Regions from separate parts of the Streptomyces sp. NPDC059477 genome, predicted to be linked through region 2. Evidence: riboswitches for the same ligand, from Rfam matches in the RefSeq annotation. Region 2 holds a riboswitch; the other holds the start of a gene.
What was found. A riboswitch is a leader RNA that binds a small molecule or an ion and turns the genes downstream of it on or off. The one in region 2 is predicted to bind glycine.

Region 1: it holds a riboswitch for glycine, as region 2 does, so the genes downstream of both, gcvP (aminomethyl-transferring glycine dehydrogenase) here and gcvT (glycine cleavage system aminomethyltransferase GcvT) in region 2, are expected to answer to the same signal.

Annotation. Positions count from the first base shown of each region.
Region 1 covers NZ_JBHYUG010000013.1:9,297-16,770, forward strand. Annotated here, with positions in the region: gene ACFXAZ_RS09355 (DNA polymerase IV) at 1-670, shown strand, start outside; gene ACFXAZ_RS09360 (PRC-barrel domain-containing protein) at 925-1,299, opposite strand; glycine riboswitch at 1,414-1,509, shown strand; gene gcvP (aminomethyl-transferring glycine dehydrogenase) at 1,679-4,564, shown strand; gene ACFXAZ_RS09370 (amino acid transporter) at 4,859-6,811, opposite strand; gene ACFXAZ_RS09375 (ATP-binding protein) at 7,333-7,474, shown strand, end outside.
Region 2 covers NZ_JBHYUG010000057.1:25,322-32,795, reverse strand. Annotated here, with positions in the region: gene ACFXAZ_RS25790 (enhanced serine sensitivity protein SseB C-terminal domain-containing protein) at 1-753, opposite strand, end outside; gene ACFXAZ_RS25785 (enhanced serine sensitivity protein SseB) at 907-1,698, opposite strand; gene ACFXAZ_RS25780 (AAA family ATPase) at 1,880-2,548, opposite strand; glycine riboswitch at 2,796-2,888, shown strand; gene gcvT (glycine cleavage system aminomethyltransferase GcvT) at 3,074-4,192, shown strand; gene gcvH (glycine cleavage system protein GcvH) at 4,326-4,706, shown strand; gene glyA (serine hydroxymethyltransferase) at 4,722-6,002, shown strand; gene ACFXAZ_RS25760 (L-serine ammonia-lyase) at 6,059-7,426, shown strand.

The DNA.
Region 1 (7,474 bases), on a different contig from region 2:
CGACGACCGGCCCGTGGTCGCGGAGCGGGAGACCAAGTCGGTGTCCGTGGAGGACACCTACGACGTGGACATCCATGACCGGGTACGGGTCGGGCTGGAGGTGCAGCGGCTGGCCGACCGGTGTGTGCGGCGGCTCCGGGAGGCCGGGCTGTCGGGGCGGACGATCGTGCTGAAGGTGCGCCGGTACGACTTCTCGACGCTCACCCGGTCCGAGACGCTGCGGGGTCCCACCGACGATCCGGCGGTGGTGCGGGAGGCCGCCGCGCGGCTGCTGGAGTCCGTGGACACGACGGGTGGGGTGCGGCTGCTGGGGGTCGGGGTCAGCGGGCTCGCCGATTTCACGCAGGAGGACCTGTTCGCGCAGGCCGCGGGGGTGCTGGCGGACGAGCATCCGGAGGAGCGGCCCCCGGACGGGGAGCGGGCGGAAGCGGAGGAGCACGCCGAGCGGCGGTGGCCCGCGGGGCACGATGTGCGACATGCCGGGTTCGGGCACGGGTGGGTGCAGGGGAGCGGGCTAGGGCGGGTGACCGTGCGGTTCGAGACACCGCAGTCGGAGGGGGCGGGGCGGGTGCGGACGTTTCGGACCGAGGATCCGGAGCTGGAGCCGGCGGATCCTTTGCCGTTGGTGGTGGGGGAGCTGGGAGATCTGGGGGTGAGGGGGGTGGGGTGAGGGAGGTTGGGTGCTGGTGCTGGTGCTGGTGCTGGTGCTGGTGCTGGTGTGAAGGGGTGAGGGTGATGGGGGAGGGCTTAGGGCGGGGTGGGTGTTTGAGCCGGATGGGCGGCGTGGGGTGTGTGCCTGTGAGCAGAGTCGGGCGGGGGCTGCGTCCGTGGGGGTGGGGCGCGTCCCGGGTGGGTGAGTGCGTGGGTGGGGGCCGGACGTGGTCCGGCTCCGGTTGTGGAGGGCGGGGTGGGCGGGCCCGTGGATCAGGTGGTCTCGTCCTGGCCCGCGACGCGGCCGAAGTCGTGGTCCGGTGTGGACGGTGGGGTGGCGACGTCCAGACCGTAGTGGTGGTAGAGCTGGAGTTCCTGTTCGGGGGAGAGGTGGCGGCCCACTCCGAAGTCCGGGGCGTCCTTGATCAGGGCGCGGTCGAAGGGGACGTGCAGAGTGCCTTCGATCAGTTCGCTGGGCTCCAGGGGCACGAAGGCGTCCCGGCTGAACAGGCCCGTCCTTATGGCGGCCCACTCGGGCACGCCGGTCGCGTCGTCGAGGTAGATCTCGTCGATCGTGCCGATCTTGGTGCCGTTGCGGTCGAACGCCTTGCGGCCGATCAGGTTGCGCGGATCGATATCGGTCTGCACGGTCCCTCCACGTGGTCGCAACTCATCCGTAAGCACTACGAAAGAGCACATTGGGGAACGCGGCCACTCGAAGACCCGTGCGGAGAGCGCGCTGGTAGGCTGGCGAACGGCTGCTGACCCCGTGCGGGAGAGTCCTCCGGAGAGTCCCGGAGGCGCCGAAGGAGCAAATCCTCCCCGGAATCTCTCAGGCCCCCGTACCGCACGGACGAGGTCACTCTGGAAAGCAGGGCGGTCGCCGACGGCTGCCGCCCTCACCGACGGTGAAAGCCGGACGACTGTCCGGTGAAGCTCTCAGGTTGTGATGACAGAGGGGGAGGCCGTCGGGGCAACCGCGCCGTGGTGCCCCTCGAAGGTCGCGTCAGACCAGGAGGCCTCCGCAATGACCGCCCATCGCACTCCGCTCTCCGAGCTTGAGCAGGGAATCCCCTTCGAACAGCGGCACATCGGCCCGGACCAGGAGGCGCGGGCCAAGATGCTCGCGCAGGTCGGCTACGGCTCGCTGGACGAGCTGACCGCCGCCGCCGTCCCGGACGTGATCAAGAACGCCGAAGCGCTGGACCTGCCGGGCGCGCGCACGGAGGCCGAGGTGCTCGCCGAGCTGCGCTCCCTCGCCGACCGGAATCAGGTGCTCGACCCGATGATCGGGCTCGGGTACTACGGGACGTTCACGCCGCCCGTCGTGCTGCGCAATGTGATGGAGAACCCGGCCTGGTACACGGCGTACACGCCCTACCAGCCGGAGATCTCACAGGGGCGGCTGGAAGCGCTGCTGAACTTCCAGACCATGGTCGCCGACCTCACCGGGCTGCCGACCTCCGGCGCCTCGCTGCTGGACGAGGGCACGGCCGCCGCCGAGGCGATGGCGCTGTCCCGGCGCATGGGCAAGAACAAGAAGGGCCTCTTCCTGGTCGACGCGGACGCGCTGCCGCAGACCATCGCCGTGATCGAGACGCGGGCCGAGCCGACCGGCGTGGAGGTCGTCGTCGCCGACCTGAGCGAGGGGATTCCGGCCGAGGTGGCCGGGCGGGAGATCAACGGCGTACTGATCCAGTACCCGGGCGCCTCCGGGGCCGTACGGGACATCAAGGCGGTGGTCGACCAGGCGCACGGGCTGGGCGCGGTGGTCACCGTGGCCGCCGATCTGCTGGCGCTGACGCTGCTGAAGTCGCCCGGTGAGCTGGGGGCGGACATCGCGATCGGCACGACCCAGCGGTTCGGGGTGCCGATGGCCTTCGGCGGGCCGCACGCCGGATACATGGCGGTGCACGAGAAGTACGCGCGCAGCCTGCCGGGCCGGCTCGTGGGCGTCTCCGTGGACGCGGACGGGAACCAGGCGTACCGGCTCGCGCTCCAGACGCGGGAGCAGCACATCCGGCGCGAGAAGGCGACCAGCAATATCTGCACCGCGCAGGTGCTGCTCGCCGTGATGGCCGGGATGTACGCCGTGTACCACGGGCCCGAGGGGCTGCGCACCATCGCGTGGCGGACGCACCGGTACGCGGCCGTGCTGGCGGCCGGGCTGCGGAACGGCGGGGCGGAGGTCGTGCACGGTGCCTACTTCGACACGGTCACCGTGCGGGCCGAGGGGCGGGCGGCGGAGATCGTGGCCGCCGCGCGGGAGAACGGGGTCAATCTGCGGCTCGTGGACGCCGACCAGGTGTCCATCGCCTGCGACGAGACGACCACGCGGACCCAGCTGCGTGCCGTATGGCGCGCGTTCGGGGTCGAGGGGGACATCGAGGCGCTGGACGCCGGGTCCGGGGACGTCCTGCCGGACGGGCTGCTGCGCAGCGACGAGTTCCTGACCCACCCCGTCTTCCACCGGCATCGCTCCGAGACGGCCATGCTGCGCTATCTGCGCAGGCTGGCCGATCGCGACTACGCGCTGGACCGCGGCATGATCCCGCTGGGGTCCTGCACGATGAAGCTCAACGCGACGACCGAGATGGAGCCGGTGACCTGGCCGGAGTTCGGGCAGCTGCACCCGTTCGCGCCCGCCGAGCAGGCGCAGGGGTATCTGACGCTCATCCGGGAGCTGGAGGAACGTCTCGCCGAGGTCACCGGGTACGACAAGGTGTCGTTGCAGCCCAATGCCGGGTCGCAGGGCGAGCTGGCCGGGCTGCTCGCGGTCCGCGGGTACCACCGGGCCAACGGGGACGCGCAGCGGACCGTGTGTCTGATCCCGTCGTCCGCGCACGGGACCAACGCCGCCAGTGCCGTGATGGCGGGCATGAAGGTGGTCGTCGTGAAGACCGCCGGCGACGGCGAGATCGACGTCGAGGACCTGCGCGCGAAGATCGAGCAGCACCGGGACGAACTGGCCGTGCTGATGATCACGTACCCGTCGACCCATGGGGTGTTCGAGGAGCATGTCGCCGACATCTGCGCCCAGGTGCACGAGGCCGGTGGGCAGGTGTATGTCGACGGGGCCAATCTCAACGCGCTGGTGGGGCTGGCCAAGCCGGGGCACTTCGGCGGCGATGTCTCGCACCTGAACCTGCACAAGACCTTCTGCATCCCGCACGGCGGCGGTGGTCCCGGCGTCGGTCCGGTGGCCGTGCGCTCGCACCTGGCGCCGTATCTGCCGAACCACCCGTTGCAGCCGGCCGCCGGGCCGGAGACGGGCGTGGGCCCGGTCTCGGCGGCTCCGTGGGGTTCGGCGGGGATCCTGCCGATCTCCTGGGCGTACGTGCGGCTGATGGGCGGCGAGGGGCTCAAGCGGGCCACGCAGGTGGCCGTGCTGTCCGCCAACTACATCGCCAAGCGGCTGGAGCCGCACTACCCCGTGCTCTACACCGGGCCCGGCGGGCTGGTCGCGCACGAGTGCATCATCGATCTGCGCCCGCTGACCAAGGCGACCGGTGTGAGCGTGGACGATGTGGCCAAGCGGCTGATCGACTACGGGTTCCACGCGCCGACGATGTCCTTCCCGGTCGCCGGGACGCTGATGATCGAGCCCACCGAGTCCGAGGATCTGAGCGAACTCGACCGGTTCTGCGAGGCGATGATCGCCATACGTGCCGAGATCGAGAAGGTCGGCGCGGGGGCGTGGCCGGCCGAGGACAACCCGCTGCGGAACGCGCCGCACACCGCCGCCGCGCTGGGCGGGGCGTGGGAGCACGCGTACACCCGGGACGAGGCCGTCTTCCCGGCCGGGGTGTCCGTCGCGGACAAGTACTGGCCGCCGGTGCGGCGCATCGACCAGGCGTTCGGGGATCGGAACCTGGTGTGCTCGTGCCCGCCGTTGGATGCGTACGAGGAGTGAGGTGCGTCTGCCTGCTGGGTGCGCTTGGGGGTGCTGCGTGCTGCGTGCTGTTTGCCTAGCGCTGAGTGAGCCTGTGCTTGTTGGGCGCTGAGTGCGGCTGGCTGGGGTTGTGTGCGCCTGGTTCTACGGTGATGAGGGCTCCGCGTCGTTCGGCGCGGGGCCCTCACCCGTTCGGGGGGTGGTGGGAGTGAGGGCTTCCCCTTCGCTATGACGCGATATAGCGTTAGTGGTGGAAGGGGGGCGGGGTGTGTGGGGGTGGGCTGATCGTGGGGTCGAGGGGGCTGGAGTCGGGGGTCAGGCGGTGTGGACCTTTGGGCGGCGGTCGCTGTCCGGTTCGGCTTCGCGGAGGACCTCTCGGGTGACGGGGGCTACCTCGCCCTGGCCGAAGAGGAAGAAGCGCAGGAAGTTGGCGAACGGGTTGCCCTCGGTCCACTCGAAGTAGATGTGCGGGATGCGGTCGGTCGTGTCCCGGATGTGCAGGAGCAGCGCGGCCAGGGCGTTGGAGATGGAGGAGGACTCCAGGGTCAGGACGCGGTAGCGCTGATGCAGGACCTCGCCGTGCACCGTGAGGGCGGCTTCGAACTCGGAGGGGTCGGTGACCGTCACCTCGACGAAGACGAAGTCCTCCGGGCCCGTCACATCGTTGTCCGCGCGGATCTGCTCGATCTTGTCGCGGTACTCGGCGAGGTCGCGCCGGTCGGGTTCATTGGCGATCAGCCGGATCTTGCGGCTGGCGATGTCCCTGACGAAGCGCTCCGCCAGCGGGTCGAGGGTCACATTGATCACGCGTAGCTCGAAGGCCCGCGTCAGCCGGGAGACAAAAGAAAGGATCATGATGCCCGCGATGAAGCAGGCGCCGATCTTCACACCGTCCGGGCGCTCGATGATGTTCAGAACGGTCGTGTAGAGGAACACCACCGCGATCACGGTGAAACCGATGAACCATCTCCGCTGGCCGGCCCGGTGGGCGGCAATGGTGACGGCGATCGCGGCCGAGCTGATCAGCACCAGGACACCGGTGGCGTAGGCGCCGCCCTGGGCGTCGACGCTGGCGTTGAAGATCCAGGTCACCAGGAAGGCGACCAGGGTGAAGATGATGACCATGGGGCGGACGGCGCCCGCCCAGTGCGGGGCCATCCCATAGCGGGGGAGGTAGCGCGGCATGAGATTGAGCAGACCGGCCATGGCGGAGGCGCCGGCGAACCAGAGGATGAGGATGGTGGAGATGTCGTAGACGGTGCCGAAGGTGTTGCCCAGGTAGGCGTGCGCCAGATAGGCGAGTGCGCGGCCGTTGGCCTGGCCGCCTTCCTTGAACTCCGGGGCGGGGATCAGCAGCGTGGTGATGAAGCTGGTGGTGATCAGGAAGCAGCTCATGATCACGGCGGCCGTGGTGAGGAGTTTCTTGGTGTCCCGGATCCGGCCCGTGGGGATCTCCTCGGTGTCGCCGGGGTCGCCCTTCACATGCGGCATCACCGCCACGCCGGTCTCGAAGCCCGACAGGCCCAGGGCGAGTTTGGGGAACACGATCAGGGCCAAGCCGATCATCACGAAGACATTGCCGTGCTCGGCGGTGAGGGCCGTCACCCAGTCCGTCACCACATGGCCCTCCGTGATCACATGCCACAGACCACTGACCACCACGACCGCGTTGAGAGCGAGGTAGACACCGACGAGAACGAAGGCGACACCGATCGCCTCCAGGAAGCCCTTGAGGAACACCGCGCCCAGCAGGGCGATCAGGATCAGGGTGATCAGCATCTGCTGGTCGTGCAGGGCGCTGTTCAGGTGCGGGTTCTCGATCAGATGGGTGGAGGCGTCGGCGGCGGACAGGGTGATGGTGATCAGGAAGTCCGTCGCGGCGAAGCCGAGCAGGGTGAGGACGAAGAGCTTGCCCTTCCAGAACGACAGCAGACGCTCCAGCATCGCGATCGAGCCCTGGCCGTGCGGGCTCTCCTCGGCCACCCGCCGGTAGACGGGCAGGGCGCCTCCGAGGGTGACGAGAACCAGCACGATGGTCGCGATGGGGGACAGCAGGCCGGCCGCGAGGGCGGCGATGCCGGGCTGGTAGCCGAGGGTCGAGAAGTAGTCGACGCCGGTCAGGCACATCACGCGGTACCAGGGGCGGCCCTCGTCCTGGGCCTCCGACGGGTCGCCCGAACCTTGGTTGCCGCCCTTGCCCAGGTCGGACAGGCCCTTCAGCAGCCACGTGTGCAATCTGCCGGGTGGCGGGTGCGGGGTGGCGGCCATCGGCGTGCTCCTGAGGTGGGGCGGCGTGCGTTTTCGGCCATCACGCGGACAGTGACCTCAGCGTAGGCGGAGCGTGACGTCTCGGCCTCGGGGTGATGGTGGTGGGGTGGTGGGGGTGAGGTGTCCCGCTCCGCTTGGGAGGGGGTACGGGGCGGGGCGGGCAGGCGGTGGTGACGGGTTCGTGGGGGCGGGTTGGGCGGGATGGGTGGGTGGTACGGGGCGGGGCGCGGGGGTGTGTGCCGGGGAAGGGGTGATGTTGGTGGTGGGGGGTGCTGGTTGGGCCGGATGGGGGAGGTGGGGAGAGCGCGGCGGGGGGCGGGCAAGAGCCGACGGGGGTGGGCGTAGGGGCGTGGGGCGGGGCGGACAGGTGGGTGGGGCGGGCTCGGGGGGTGGGGGAGAAGGGGCTGGGGGCTGTGGGGGTCGTCGTTGTCGTCAAGGTGATGTCAACGTCCTTGTGGGTGGCGCCAGTAACGCGTCAAGAGGGCTGCCGGGTGGGCTGGGCGGCGGTTGATTGAAAGGTGATGGACGACGTACGGCGTGGACGACTGAAGGTCTATCTCGGGGCCGCCCCCGGGGTCGGCAAGACCTGCCGCATGCTCGACGAGGCGCGGCGCAGGGCGGCGCGGGGCGCGGATGTGGTGGTGGGGTTCGCCGAGTGTCATG
Region 2 (7,474 bases):
TGGCGCCTGGGCCGGCGCGTGGGCCTCACGGTCGTAGAACGGGCGGGCGTTGGCCCGCATCCACATCGCGATCGGGCAGTACTCGTCCGACATGGCCACCGTCGACACCGGCAGCCCGTCCGGGCAGGCGCCGATCGACTGCTGCATCATCGCGCGCACCGCGTCGACGGCGGTCGGCGAGGTCTCGTACACCTCAAGACCGATGGCGAGATACGGCGCTCCGAGCGCCGGCTGCACCCAGGCGCGGCGCAGTGAGCGCAGCGCGGGGGTGCGGTGGGCGTTCTGCGCCAGCAGCGCGTAGAACTGGGGGACCTCGACGGCCGGCTCGGCCAGCCGCAGCGGTCCGGCGGGCTGGCGGTCCAGGCCGGTGGCGATCCGGCGCAGATCCAGCCACGGGATGCCGACGCCCCCGCCCGGCGCGTGCGGGTTGAGCCACAGGCCGTAGTGGTCGGGGTAGAGGGTGCGGGCCACATCGAGGGCGCCGACCACTTCGTACGAACGGTTCCAGCCGCTCGCCGACAGCTCCTGGGCGGAGGTCACACAGGGGGCGTACGCGTGACCGTCCACCTCCATGTTCCCGTACTGGGCGTCGGGGGAGCCGGCCTGGCCGTGCCAGAGCAGCATCCAGATCTGGCCCGCGGCCGGGGTCGCCAGGGCGTGCAGCAGCGCCTCGTAGCTGTCGTAGCGGCCCGGCGTCACCTGCCGCAGGGCGTGTTCGACCTGGCCGGTTGCGGCGGTGCCGCTCGCGCTCACTGTCTTCCCCGCCCCTTCGTGGCCTGCTTGCAACGCCCTTTTTTCGACCGCGACACTAGCTTACGTGGGCCTGCCGGATCGGGGGCCGCCGTGGACGCGCGGGCGCGGGTTCTCGGCGGCTCGCCCCGTGGATCTGCCCCCTGGGAGGCCGGCTCAGTGACCCTGTGTGTAGAACGGGCGGACCGTTTCGCGCATCCACTCGCCCACCGGGTCCTGGGTCACGTCCAACAGGACGAGATTGACCGGCCACTTGGGCGCCGCGCCCGTCACCGCGCGTTCCAGGGCGGCCAGCGGCAGGGCCCTGAGGTCGCCGTCGCGCTGGGTGAGTTCGACGCCGACGAACAGCACCGGGTCGGCGGTCTCGATGGCGGCGAGGCAGCGGCGGGCCGTCAGGACGACGCCGAGGGCGGCGAATTCGGCGGACGCGGCGGCCAGGAAGTCCACCGGGTCGTCCTGCCAGTCGGGTTCGAACAGCCGCACCCGGCCGCCGCTCGCCGGGCCGTCCAGCGCGCTGCGTCCCGCCCGGCACAGCTCCGCGACGGCGGGCGGCGGCAGCGGGATGCCCACCACTCCCCCGGGGTTGATCAGGATCCCGGCCTGCGGCGGCAGCCCGCGCGCGAACTCCACGGCGGGCGCGATGGTGTACGCCATGTGGTGCCCGACGACCTGGCGGAACTGTTCCTCGGAGCTGAACACCGGGACGTACGCCTGGCCGTCGATCTCCGTGGTGGGCAGGTCGAGGGGGCCGCTGCGCGGGCCACCGCCGTTCGGCAGCGGCACCCACAGAAAGCTGCGGCCGAGGACCTCGACGATCCGCCCTCCGGCCGACGGCACCCCGAGAGCGGCGGAGAGCACCTCCTCCAGCTCATTGCCGGGCCAGCCGCCATGCGGATGGGGGTGCGCCTGTGCCGGAAAGTCCGCGGGAAGATCCGCCGGGAAGTCCATCTGCCTACCGCCTGCCGAGTACCACGTACCACTGCGATCTGTGCCTGGAAAGGCTAACGGTTGCGGGGGCGGGGCGGGGCACGACCGGGGCGGGGCCCGGGACCGGTGGCGGGCGGCACCCGACGCCGGAGTCGCCGGGCCCTGGGCCGGGGTCGGTACCAGGGCCCCGCCTTCCGGCCGCCTACCCCGTGAACCCGATCCGGCGCAGGGTGTTCGCCGCGTCGCGGTCCAGGAGGACCGCTGAGCCGCAGGCGCGGGGGAGGTGGCCCTTCTGGATGCGGCGCAGGAGGCGGGAGGCGACGCCGCGGTGGCGGCGGAAGGCGTAGCGGGAGACGCCCCGGCCGCGTTCGCGCTGGCCCTGGAGGGCCTGTTCCGGGGTGACGTCGAGCAGCAGGATGTGCAGGCTGCCGCCGCGGCGGCGGGCCTCGCGGGCCAGCCAGGCGCGCACCCACGCCTGGGTCCCGCAGTCGTGCACGACGACGCCCTCGCCGCTGCGCAGGGCGCGGCGCAGTCCGGCGTAGTGGGCGAGGCGGACGAGAGGGCGGTAGGCGGTGTAGGGCAGGAAGCGCGGGGTGCGCTGGTCCCAGCGGTCGCGGGTGTCCTGGGAGTCGATGCGGAGCGTTTTCACCGTGCGCCGCATCAGGGTGGACTTGCCGCTGCCGGGCAGGCCGGTGACGACGACCAGGTCGCGGGGGCCGAAGAGCAGGGCGTGCGGGCTGTGGCCGGCCCGGTCGCGCAGGTCGCGCAGGACGGGGGACGGCAGCGGCCCGCACGCCTCCTGGGCCGGGGCGGTCGGCTGCTCGGGCAGCGCGGCGCCCGTGGTGGTCGCGTACGCCGTGGTCCTGTTCACCGTGATCGTCCTCCCCTGGGGCGGTTCACGAGGTTCCCTCCCCGTCGAGTGTAAAGAGAAGGTAATTCGCGGTGTCTCGTATTTCCGTGCGCATCGTGCAACAGCCCTGCCACAGAGAGCTGTCGCTGTCCGCCGCCGATCTCCGTGCCCACTCTGCGTGCCCACTGAGCGTGGCCTGTCAAACCTCCCCCTGCCGTCGCACACGGATGCGTGCAATGATGACGGCGCCAACTGCATACCGGCCGCTTGAATCCGCGCGGGAGAGTCCCCGGTGTCACCGGGGCGCCGAAGGAGCAAGTCCCTCCCTTGAATCTCTCAGGCCCCGTACCGCGCGGGCGAGGCACATCTGAAAAGCGAGCCGCCGCGGTGGCTCCACCCAAGGTGCAAACCGTGATCGCCGACGCGCTCGTCGACGGTCATGGCGAACCTCTCAGGTTCCGATGACAGATGGGGAGGAATGAGGAAGAACCAGAAAAACCTTCCTCACCCCACTCTGTATCCCCCTTTGCCTTGGGAGACCGACCGATGAGCAGTGCCGCACTCCGGCATACCGCACTCGACGCCCTCCATCGCTCGCTCGGCGCGACGATGACCGACTTCGCGGGCTGGGACATGCCCCTGCGCTACGGCTCCGAACGTGACGAGCATCTCGCCGTACGCACCCGGGCCGGGCTGTTCGACCTCTCCCACATGGGCGAGATCACCGTCACCGGCCCGCAGGCCGCCGGGCTGCTGAACTTCGCGCTGGTCGGCAACCTCGCCGCCGTCGGGGTCGGCCGCGCCCGCTACACCATGATCTGCCGCGCCGACGGCGGCATCCTGGACGACCTGATCGTCTACCGGCTGGCGGAGGCGGAGTATCTGGTCGTCGCCAACGCCTCCAACGCCCAGGTCGTCCTGGACGCGCTCACCGAGCGGGCCGCCGGTTTCGACGCCGAGGTCCGGGACGACCGTGACGCCTACGCGCTGCTCGCCGTCCAGGGACCCGAGTCCCCCGGCATCCTGAAGTCGCTCACCGACGCCGACCTCGACGGCCTGAAGTACTACGCCGGACTGCCCGGCACGGTCGCCGGGGTCCCGGCCCTGATCGCCCGTACCGGCTACACCGGCGAGGACGGGTTCGAGCTGTTCGTGAAGCCCGAGCACGCGGTCGCCGTGTGGCAGGCGCTGACCGAGGCCGGCGCCCCCGCGGGCCTGGTGCCGTGCGGGCTGTCCTGCCGGGACACCCTGCGCCTGGAGGCGGGCATGCCGCTGTACGGGCATGAGCTGTCCGCCGCGCTCACCCCCTTCGACGCCGGGCTCGGACGGGTCGTGAAGTTCGACAAGGACGGCGATTTCGTCGGGCGCGAGGCGCTCGCCGCGGCGGCGGAGAAGGCCGCGGCCGACCCGCCGCGCGTCCTGGTCGGGCTGATCGCCGAGGGCCGCCGGGTGCCGCGCGCCGGATACGCGGTGGTCGCGGGCGGCGACACCGTCGGCGAGGTCACCTCCGGCGCCCCCTCCCCCACCCTGGGCAGGCCGATCGCCATGGCCTACGTCGACGCCGCGCACGCCGCGCCCGGCACGGCGGGGGTCGGCGTGGACATCCGCGGCAGCCACGAGCCGTACGAGGTCGTGGCGCTGCCGTTCCACAAGCGCCGGAAGTAGCGGCGCCACGCCGATCGCGGTGGTCCCCGGTGATCTCCGTGACCGGCGTGACCGGCGTGTTCCCACTGGTCACCGGCGGTGTCAGCCGTCCCCCCTTCATCAGCGCTCCCTCGCGTACAGGAGAATTCAGGACATGAGCAACCCCAAGGAACTGCGTTACAGCAAGGAACACGAGTGGCTGTCGGCCGCCGACGAGAACGGCGTGGCGACGGTCGGCATCACCGAGTTCGCGGCCAACGCGCTCGGCGATGTCGTCTACGCCCAGCTCCCCGAGGCCGGTGTGGCGGTCACCGCCGGGGAGACCTGTGGCGAGCTGGAGTCCACCAAGTCGGTCTCCGACCTGTACTCGCCGGTGACCGGTGAGGTCGTGGAGTTCAACCAGGACGTGGTGGACGATCCGGCGCTGGTGAACTCGGCCCCCTTCGAGGGCGGCTGGCTGTTCAAGGTCAAGGTCACGGACGAGCCCGCCGAACTGCTCTCCGCCGACGAGTACACCGCCTTTTCCGCCGGCTGAGGAGTCGTACACCCGATGTCCGCACTGAACACCCCCCTGCATCAGCTCGACCCCGAGGTCGCCGCCGCCATCGACGCCGAGCTGCGGCGCCAGCAGTCCACGCTGGAGATGATCGCCTCCGAGAACTTCGCCCCGGTCGCGGTCATGGAGGCCCAGGGCTCGGTCCTGACCAACAAGTACGCCGAGGGTTACCCGGGCCGCCGCTACTACGGCGGCTGCGAGTACGTCGATGTCACCGAGCAGCTCGCGATCGACCGGGTCAAGGAGCTGTTCGGCGCCGAGTACGCCAATGTGCAGCCGCACTCGGGCGCCTCCGCCAACCAGGCCGCGCTGTTCGCCATCGCCCAGCCCGGGGACACCATCCTCGGCCTGGACCTGGCGCACGGCGGCCACCTCACGCACGGCATGCGGCTGAACTTCTCCGGCAAGCAGTTCGACGTCGTCGCCTACCACGTGGACGACGCCGGACTGGTCGACATGGCCGAGGTCGAGCGGCTCGCCAAGGAACACCGGCCGAAGGTGATCATCGCGGGCTGGTCGGCGTACCCGCGCGAGCTGGACTTCGCCGAGTTCCGCCGGATCGCCGACGAGACCGGGGCGTACCTCTGGGTCGACATGGCCCACTTCGCGGGGCTGGTCGCGGCGGGGCTGCACGCCAACCCGGTGCCGTACGCCGATGTCGTCACCTCCACCACGCACAAGACGCTGGGCGGTCCGCGCGGCGGGATCATCCTGGCCCGCTCCAAGGAGTTCGCGAAGAAGCTGAACTCCGCGGTCTTCCCCGGCTTCCAGGGCGGCCCGCTGGAGCATGTGATCGCCGCCAAGGCCGTCTCGTTCAAGGTGGCGGCGAGCGACGAGTTCAAGGAGCGCCAGCGGCGTACGGTGGACGGTGCGCGCGTCCTCGCCGAGCGGCTGCTCGCCGAGGACGCCCGCGCGGCCGGGGTGGCCGTGGCGTCCGGCGGCACGGACGTGCATCTGGTCCTGGTCGATCTGCGCGCCTCCGAGCTGGACGGGCAGCAGGCCGAGGACCGGCTCCACGAGGTCGGCATCACGGTCAACCGCAACGCCGTACCGAACGACCCGCGTCCGCCGATGGTGACCTCGGGCCTGCGCATCGGCACCCCGGCCCTGGCCACCCGCGGCTTCACGGCCGAGGACTTCACCGAGGTCGCGGACGTGATCGCGCGGGCCCTCACGGCACCGTCCCCCTTCCCGGAGGACACCGCGCGGGCGCTCAGGGCCCGGGTCACCGCCCTGGCCGACAAGCACCCGCTGTACCCCACTCTCGACCAGTAGTTCCCCGGTGGGGGCATCCGACGACGTGTGCCCCCACCCCCTCAGGAGGAGTTCCCGTGGCCATCTCGGTGTTCGACCTGTTCTCGATCGGCATCGGCCCGTCCAGCTCCCACACGGTCGGCCCGCTGCGCGCCGCCCGCATGTTCGCGCGCCGCCTGCGCAACGAGGACGTGCTGCCCGCCGTCGCCCGCGTGCGCTGCGAGCTGTACGGCTCCCTCGGCGCGACCGGCCACGGCCACGGCACCCCCAAGGCGGTGCTGCTCGGCCTGGAGGGCGACTCGCCCCGCACGGTGGACGTCGAGACGGCCGACGAACGGGTGGAGTCGGTCAGGGCCGGCGGACGGCTGAAGCTGCTCGGCGAGCACGAGATCGCCTTCGACCTCGCCGCCGATCTCAAGCTGCACCGCCGCAAGGCCCTCCCGTACCACGCCAACGGCATGACGCTGTGGGCGTACGACGCGAGTGGTACCGAGCTGCTGACGAAGACGTACTACTCGGTCGGCGGCGGCTTCGTGGTCGACGAGGACGCGGTCGGCGCCGACCGCATCAAGCTCGACGACACGGTCCTGAAGTACCCCTTCCGCACGGGCGACGAGCTGCTGCGTCTGACGAAGGAGACCGGCCTGTCGATCTCCGCCCTCATGCTGGAGAACGAGCGGGCCTGGCGCACCGAGGACGAGATCCGCGCGGGCCTCCTCGACATCTGGCGGGTGATGCGGGCGTGCGTGGCGCGCGGCATGTCCCGCGAGGGCATCCTGCCGGGCGGCCTGAAGGTGCGCCGCCGGGCCGCGACCACCGCCCGCAAGCTGCGCTCCGAGGGGGACGCCAAGGCGCTGGCCATGGAGTGGCTCACGCTGTACGCGATGGCCGTGAACGAGGAGAACGCGGCGGGCGGCCGGGTGGTGACCGCCCCCACGAACGGCGCCGCCGGCATCATCCCGGCGGTGCTGCACTACTACCTGGACTTCGTGCCGGGCGCGGACGAGGACGGCGTGGTCCGCTTCCTGCTCGCCGCGGGCGCGATCGGCATGCTGTTCAAGGAGAACGCGTCGATCTCGGGCGCCGAGGTCGGCTGCCAGGGCGAGGTGGGCTCCGCGTGCTCGATGGCGGCCGGCGCGCTCGCCGAGGTGCTGGGCGGTTCCCCGGAGCAGGTGGAGAACGCCGCCGAGATCGGCATGGAACACAATCTGGGCCTGACCTGCGACCCGGTCGGCGGCCTGGTCCAGATCCCGTGCATCGAGCGCAACGGCATGGCCGCGGTGAAGGCGGTCACGGCGGCCCGGATGGCGATGCGCGGCGACGGCAGCCACAAGGTGTCCCTGGACAAGGTCATCAAGACGATGAAGGACACGGGCGCCGACATGTCGGTGAAGTACAAGGAGACGGCGCGCGGGGGGCTCGCGGTCAACATCATCGAGTGCTGACGAGCGCCCGGGTCAGCGCCGCCGATCCCGGGCAAGGGCCCTGTGACA